Linked DNA regions of Caballeronia sp. TF1N1. The protein of the gene in region 2 interacts with the protein of the main gene of each other region in a pairwise test. Links are inferred from orthologs where the notes say so. Each region holds a gene or a part of one and is shown on either strand. Other genes may lie near its edges. The genes, in order: dnaQ and dnaE.

What was found.
Region 1: the proteins of dnaE (region 2) and dnaQ interact in binary tests that used the Escherichia coli proteins (3 or more experiments, as listed by UniProt). The link is inferred for Caballeronia sp. TF1N1 from one-to-one orthologs.

What each region holds. Positions count from the first base shown.
Region 1 is NZ_CP084626.1:2,028,614-2,031,746, reverse strand. The notes cover bases 32-2,852. They hold dnaQ (DNA polymerase III subunit epsilon), read right to left. Parts: upstream 1,901-2,852; coding sequence 1,163-1,900; downstream 32-1,162. Other genes in these bases: LDZ28_RS09385 (class I SAM-dependent methyltransferase), read right to left, coding at 2,403-2,852; rnhA (ribonuclease HI), read right to left, coding at 1,930-2,403; LDZ28_RS09405 (DUF2214 family protein), read left to right, coding at 450-923; LDZ28_RS09410 (hypothetical protein), read left to right, coding at 32-398. Also shown: more of LDZ28_RS09410, read left to right, coding at 1-31; more of LDZ28_RS09385, read right to left, coding at 2,853-3,133. UniProt on the Escherichia coli protein: DNA polymerase III is a complex, multichain enzyme responsible for most of the replicative synthesis in bacteria. The epsilon subunit contain the editing function and is a proofreading 3'-5' exonuclease.
Region 2 is NZ_CP084626.1:995,952-1,000,373, reverse strand. The notes cover bases 152-4,261. They hold dnaE (DNA polymerase III subunit alpha), read right to left. Parts: upstream 3,883-4,261; coding sequence 352-3,882; downstream 152-351. Other genes in these bases: LDZ28_RS04580 (sulfurtransferase), read left to right, coding at 4,096-4,261; LDZ28_RS04590 (glycosyltransferase family 4 protein), read right to left, coding at 152-352. Outside these bases: more of LDZ28_RS04590, read right to left, coding at 1-151; more of LDZ28_RS04580, read left to right, coding at 4,262-4,422. UniProt on the Escherichia coli protein: DNA polymerase III is a complex, multichain enzyme responsible for most of the replicative synthesis in bacteria. This DNA polymerase also exhibits 3' to 5' exonuclease activity. The alpha chain is the DNA polymerase catalytic subunit.

The DNA.
Region 1 (3,133 bases), 1.0 Mb from region 2 along the record:
GGCGTACCAATATCGCGGCGCGGCGCTTTGCCATCGGCCGCTTTGCAATCTCGCTCGATCCCGTCACGCGCACCGCAATGGTCTGGGCGGAAAGCCGCAAGCTCGGTCAGTACGATGCGCGGGAATTGTCGGTGAAGTGGCCCGCGCCCGTCGCCGACGAAGCCGCGCAAATCTCGATTCTTGCGCCGTCGACGGAACCGGCCGCGCCGGCATCGACGATCCATCGCAATGGCACCCTCAGGAAGAGTTGGTTCGCGCGCCGTCCGAAGGTCGAGTTGTTGTGGGATTCGCCGGCAGCGGCGGGGCACAATCGCAAGACGGTATTTCGCGCGCCGTTGGCGAGCGTCGGTGACCGCAACGCGGCGCGCGCACTCGACACGACCTTGCGGCAAGTCTGACGAGGTCGCCGGCAACGCAGAATTTGCTTCTCGTTTTCGATGGAGGAAAGGATGCTGATACGCTGGTTGCTCGCTGCGCTTCACTTGCTTGGTTTCGGTTTCGCCTTGGGCGCCGTGCTCGCGCGAGCGCGCGCCTTGCGGCGGCTCGATGTCGCGCAGTCGGTGCAGGCGAACGATGTGCGTCTGCGCGATGTGTTCCGCTCCGATTCCGTGTGGGGCATCACTGCAATTGTGCTGATCGTCACCGGGCTGATGCGCGCGTTTGGCGGCTTCGAGAAAGGCGGCTCGTACTATTTGCACGAGCCGCTTTTTCATCTGAAGATGACCGCGCTCGTGCTGATCTTGCTGATCGAAGTTTCACCGATGCTCGCGTTGATTCGCTGGCGCGTGACGCTCGCGCAGGGCGGACCGATCGATCTCACGCGCGCCCGGCGCTTCGCGTGGATGAGCGATCTGGAAGCGGCGCTGGTGATCGTGATGGTGATTGCCGCAAGCGGAATGGCGCGCGGCGTGTGGGCGTCTTAGCTTCGGCTGGCGAAGCGCGCGGACGAAAAAAAACGGCGCCCGAAGGCGCCGTTTTTTATGGCATTCAGTTCAGACTGCAACTGCTTGCCTCTGTCGTGGTGGGTAGTACTGGGATCGAACCAGTGACCCCTGCCGTGTGAAGGCAGTGCTCTACCGCTGAGCTAACCACCCGAAGAGATTGAGATTATGTCAGGACGTTCTCGATTCGTAAAGCTCTTCTTTGAACAAATTCGAAAAAATCAGGCGGCGAGCGTATCGCTTTCCGCGGGCGCGGGTTCCGTGCGCCACACACTCGTGCCTTTGATCGCTCGGTCGAGGTCGGAGAGCACGGCTTCATGCGCCGCGAGCTCGTCCGCGCTTGCCGCGATGACCGTGAGATCGAGGTCGTCGAGCGCGATACGCTGTGTGCCTGTCGTGCCTTGCGCGGGCTGGTCGCCGAGCATGTCGATGACGAGGCTTTCCTGACCGCGCGTCATCGCCAAATAGACTTCCGCGAGCAACTCCGAGTCGAGCAACGCGCCATGCAGCGTGCGGTGCGCGTTGCTGATGCCGAAGCGGTCGCAGAGCGCGTCGAGCGAGTTCCGTTTGCCGGGGAATATCTGCTTCGCTTGCGCGAGCGAGTCGATCACGCCGGCGCACATCGTCGACACTTTCGGCAAGCCGAGTAGCGCGAACTCCATGTCGAGAAAGCCGACGTCGAACGGCGCGTTATGAATGATCAACTCCGCGCCGCTAATGAAGTCGCGCAACTGCGCGGCAATCTCAGTGAACTTCGGCTTGTCGCGCAGGAACTCCGTCGTCAGGCCGTGCACCGCGAGCGCGCCCGGGTCGCTGTCACGTTCGGGGTTCACGTACAAATGCAGGTTGTTACCGGTAAGCCTGCGATTGACCAGTTCGACGCAGCCGATTTCGATGATCCGGTCGCCCGTGCGAGCGTTCAGGCCGGTGGTTTCGGTGTCCAGTATCAGTTGGCGCATGAGATGTGTGTCGTTGGTTCGTGCATGTTTCAGCTATCGGCGAGCGAGCTCACGCCGCGATTGGCGAGCGCATCGGCGCGTTCGTTTTCGGGATGCCCGGCGTGCCCCTTGACCCAGCGCCATTCAATCTGATGTTGCGCGACGAGGGCATCCAGCCGCTTCCACAAATCGGCGTTCTTGACGGGCGTCTTCGCTGCCGTCATCCAGTTCTTCTTCTTCCAGCCGTGAATCCATTCGCTGATGCCTTTCTGCACGTATTGCGAGTCGGTGTGGATCACGGCCTGACAGGGCCGCTTCAAGGCTTCGAGCGCGGCGATCACCGCCATCAGTTCCATGCGGTTGTTGGTGGTCGCGGCTTCGCCGCCGAACAGTTCCTTTTCGAGCGAGCCGAAGCGGAGCAGGGCGCCCCAGCCGCCGGGGCCCGGATTGCCCTTGCACGCGCCGTCCGTGTAAATGTCGATGATTTTGTTCGATGCGTTCGTCGATGCGGATTCGTCAGTCATCAATGCTCGTTGCGAGTGTGCGGTGCGGCGACTGGTGCAAGGCCAGGCGCGAGCGCGGGTTTCTTCAATTTGCGCGGGCCGATGAGCCGCATGCCGCGCACGCGTTTCACCGCCGTGATCATGTACGCCGCGCCGAAGATGGGCCACCAGCGGTCGCCGGCGGGCTCCATGAATTGATAGCGTTGCAGCCACTTGTCCGTGACGAGCGGGGGACGATAGCAGCCGAAGCGTCCGCGTTCAAGGTCGAATCCAAGCAATTTGATCCAGTCCTTGATGCGCGTGAACGCGATCATCTCGTGCGCCGCCGGCACGAACGGCCGTCCCGTGACCTTGCCGAACGACTGGCGCGCGCCCCACAGACTCAAGGAGTTGAAGCCAAGGATAATGAGCTGGCCTTCAGGCACGAGCACGCGCTCGGCTTCACGCAGAAGCCTGTGCGGATCGCGCGAAAATTCGAGCGTATGCGGCAGCACGAGCAAATCGACGCTCTGCGCTTCGAAAGGCAAGTCGAGCAAATCGCACCAGACCGTGGCGCGGCCTTCCGGCGCGCTCGCGGCAGGCAACGGACTCACGCTGCGCGAGGCCGCTTGCGGCATCGTGTAGGGCGCGCTCGCGCCGCTTTCCGCGTCGAGCACGAGCCCGCGGCCGGTCATGCGATTTTCGCGCAGCGCGTCGAGTTGCGGCATGCCGAGCTGAAGCGCGTGATAGCCGAAGATGTCGGATACCACGC
Region 2 (4,422 bases):
GACGCCCGGTTGCGCGCAGAAAGCCGATATGCGTGCCTCCGCAGATGGCAATCTCCGAGCCTTCCACGCGATTGCAGCCGATCAGCACGTCGACCCTGGCCTTATTGCGCGCGCGCTTGAGCGCCCACGAAAAATACACGTCGCGCAGCTTGCCCGGCAGAAACGACACCTTGATGCGATGCGCCTCGACGAGCTTGCTCTCCGGCAACGACGAGTCGATCTTGCGGGCAAAGAACGTGGGCTTTTGGCGACCCTCGAAGCCGGCGGCGGCAAGACCGCGCACCAGGTCCATGGCGTAGCGTTCGAGCCCGCCGCTCAGTTTGAGCGCGTTCGCCGAGATACCGATGCGCATCAGTAGACGATTTCGATTGCGCTGCCCGCGAACTCGCCGCGCAGCGCGGTGATGAGTTCGTCGGTGGGCTTGACGCGCCAGGCATCGCCGAGCCGCACTTCGCCTTCCGCATGCTCGCTGCGATAAACGATGCTCACGTTCAAGCCGTTCGGGATGGGTGCGGACTGGCGCTGCCTGCCGTTCTCGCGCGCGGCCGGCGCCACGGCCGCCGGCGCTTCCGCACCCGCCGCATGCGCTTCGAGCACGCGGCGCAGACGCAAGGAATCCGCGTTGCCGTTCATCTCGACCTTTACCGACTGCGCGTAGCGGCTGCGCGCGCGTTCGAGGTCCATCGCGGTATCGACGGTAAAGCGAATGCCGCCGGTGAAGGCGTCGTTACGCGCCTGACCTTGCACCACGAGCAACTCGTCTTCCTTGAAGAGCGCCTTGTTGGCTTCGAACTGCTCGTTGAACACGGTGACTTCGCACTGGCCGGTGCCGTCGTCGAGATTGACGATCAGCATCTTGCCGCGCTGGGTCATTTGCGTGCGCGTGGTCGAGATCACGCCCGCGACGAGCTTGTCGCGCCCTTCCTTCAGTTCGCCGATTTTCTGCCGCACGAAGCGGCGCACTTCACCTTTGTAGGCGTCGAAGAGATGGCCCGACAGATAGAAACCGAGCGCGGTTTTTTCTTCCTGCAAGCGCTTCTTGTCGGACCACATGGGTTCATCGACGAGCCGATGCTTTTCGAGCGGCGCGTCGCCCATGTCGAAGAGACCGCCTTGCATGGCGTTGGCGGCGGCCTGATCGGCGGCTTCCATGGCGAGCGGCACGGAGGCCAGCAGTTGCGCGCGGTTCTCGTGCAGGCAGTCGAACGCGCCCGCGCGGATCAGCGCTTCGACCGTGCGGCGATTCACGACGCGCCGGTCGATCCGCTCGCAGAAGTCGAAGAGATCCGCAAACGGCCCGTCTTCACGCGCACGCAGGATTTCCTCGATTGCGTTCTGGCCGCTGCCCTTCACCGCGCCCAGACCGTAGCGAATGGTCTTCGAGCGCTTGCCGTCCGCTTCGGCGACCGGTTCGAAGCGATACGCCGACTGATTGATGTTCGGCGGCAGCACGGCCATGCCATTGCCGATGCAGTCCTCGAAGAGAATCTTGACCTTGTCGGTGTCGTCCATGGCGAGCGACATATTGGCCGCCATGAATTCCGCCGGATGGTGCGCCTTCAGCCACGCCGTGTGATAAGCGAGCAACGCGTAAGCCGCCGCGTGCGACTTGTTGAAGCCGTAGCCCGCGAATTTCTCCATGAGGTCGAAGGTGTCGTCCGCCTTCTGCGCGGTGAGACCGTTCTTCGCCGCGCCTTCGCGGAACAACTCGCGATGCACGGCCATCTCTTCGGGCTTCTTCTTGCCCATCGCGCGACGCAGCAAGTCCGCGCCGCCGAGCGAATAGCCGCCGATGATCTGCGCCATCTGCATCACCTGCTCCTGATAGACCATGATGCCGTAGGTCTCCTTCAGGACGGGCTCGACGCGCGGGTCCGGATACTCGACGATCTCGCGCCCGTGCTTACGCGCGCAGAAGCTCGGAATCAGGTCCATCGGGCCCGGACGATACAGCGCCACCAGCGCGATGATGTCCTCGAAGCGGTCCGGCTGCGCGTCCTTCAGCATGCCCTGCATGCCGCGGCTTTCCAGCTGGAACACGGCGACGGTATTCGCTTTCTTGAGGATCGAAAACGAAGCCGGGTCGTCGAGCGGAACCTGCGAGAGATTCCAGTCTTTCTTCGAGGGATCGAGCCGGCGAATATAGCGCTCGGCCCAGTCCAGGATGGTGAGCGTAGTCAGGCCCAAAAAGTCGAACTTGACCAGACCGACGGCTTCCACGTCGTCCTTGTCGTACTGACTGACCACGCCGCCGTCTTCGCCCTGCGTGTAGAGCGGACAGAAATCGGTGAGCTTGCCCGGCGCGATCAGCACGCCGCCCGCGTGCATGCCGACGTTACGCGTGAGCCCTTCCACGCGCTGCGCAAGTTCGAGCAATTGATGCACTTCGTCTTCGTTGTCGAAGCGCTCCTGCAAGGTCGGCTCTTCCTTCATCGCGTCCGCGATGGTCACGTGCTTGCCCGGCTTGAACGGGATGAGCTTGGCGACGCCGTCGGTGAACATGTAGCCGAGATCGAGTACGCGGCCGATGTCGCGCACCGCCGCCTTCGCCGCCATGGTGCCGAAGGTGGCGATCTGCGAAACCGCGTCCGCGCCATATTTCTGCTTCACGTACTGAATGACGCGGTCGCGCCCTTCCTGACAGAAGTCGATGTCGAAGTCGGGCATCGACACGCGTTCGGGATTCAGGAAGCGTTCGAACAGCAGGTTGTAGCGCAGCGGGTCGAGATCGGTAATGCCGAGCGCATAAGCGACGAGCGAGCCCGCGCCCGAACCGCGGCCGGGACCCACCGGCACGCCATTGTTCTTCGCCCACATGATGAAGTCGGCGACGATCAGGAAGTAGCCCGGAAAGCCCATCTTGATGATCGTGCCGCACTCGAATTCGAGCCGCGCGTAATAAGTCTCGCGCTGTGCCTCGCGTTCGGCTTCATCGGGATAAAGCTGCGCGAGCCGCACCTCGAGGCCTTCCTTCGACAACTGCACGAGGTAGTCGTCGAGCGTGAGGCCGTCCGGCGTGGGGAAAAGCGGCAGCTTGGGCTTGCCGAGTTCGAGCGTGAGATTACAGCGCTTCGCAATTTGAACCGTGTTGGCAAGCGCGGAAGGAATATCCGCGAAAAGCGCGCACATTTCGTCTTGCGTGCGGAAATACTGCTCGGTCGTGAAGCGCTTCTGACGACGCGGATTGGCGAGGATATCGCCTTCCGAAATGCACACGCGCGCTTCGTGCGCGGTGTAGTCGTCGGGCGTCATGAATTGCAGCGGATGCGTGGCGACCACAGGCAGCCCGAGCTTTGCGGCGAGCGCGACGGCCTCCTGAAAATAAGCCTGTTCGCCCGGCTGACCGGCGCGCTGCAGTTCGATGTAGAACGCGTTCGGAAAGAGCGCCGACCAGCGTTCGGCGTTGCGTTGCGCGCTTGCCGCGTTGCCCGCCGCGAACGCCATGCCGATGTCGCCCTGCTGCGCGCCGGAAATGGCGAGCAGACCTTCAGCCAGCCCTTCTTCGAGCCATTCGACGAGCACTTCCGCGCGCCCGCGATATTGATTCGTCAGCCACGCGCGGCTCAACAGTTCGCACAGGTTGAGATAGCCGGTCTTGTCGCGCACGAGCAGGATCAGCCGCGAAGGCTTGTCGCGATCGGCGGGATTGGTGATCCAGACATCGCAGCCGGCAATGGGTTTGATGCCCTTGCTGCGCGCTTCCTTGTAGAAGCGCACGAGGCCGAACGCGTTGGCGAGATCAGTCAGCGCGAGTGCGCCCTGACCGTCTTTCGCGGCGGATTTGACGACGTCGTCCAGCCGCACGATGCCGTCGGCAATCGAGAACTCGGAGTGGACGCGAAGATGAACGAAGCGGGGATCTGACATGACGATATTGTACATGCGGCCCATCGCGAAAACGGCTAAGGGGCGCGCGTTAGCCGAACGGACAAGCCCTCGGCGATTCTCGAAATTGCGCTGGCGCAAACGGCGCGAACGCGGCGGCCCGCGCCTGCGAAAAGACCTGCGCCATTTGCGGGATAATACGGAGTTGCGCGGCGTCCCAGCATCCGCTTTTTGCCGCCCTTTTTACCGGCTTTGCCCCGTTATCCGATCATGAGCATTCTGAACCTCTCCGCCTACAAATTCGTTTCCATCGACGACAGCGCCGCGTGGCGCCCGCTCGTCACCGAACGCTGCAGCGCGCTTGGCCTGAAGGGAACGATTCTGCTCGCGCCGGAGGGCATCAACCTCTTCATCGCGGGGCCGGTCGCGGAGGTGCGCGAGTTCATCGATTACATTCGGAGCGACGCGCTCTTCGGCGACCGCTTCGCCGATCTGCAATTCAAGGAAAGCCTCTCCGCAAAGCAACCGTTTCGCCGCATGCTGGTGAAACTCAAGCGCGAGATCATCACCATGAAGAAGCCCGCGATCAAGCCCGAA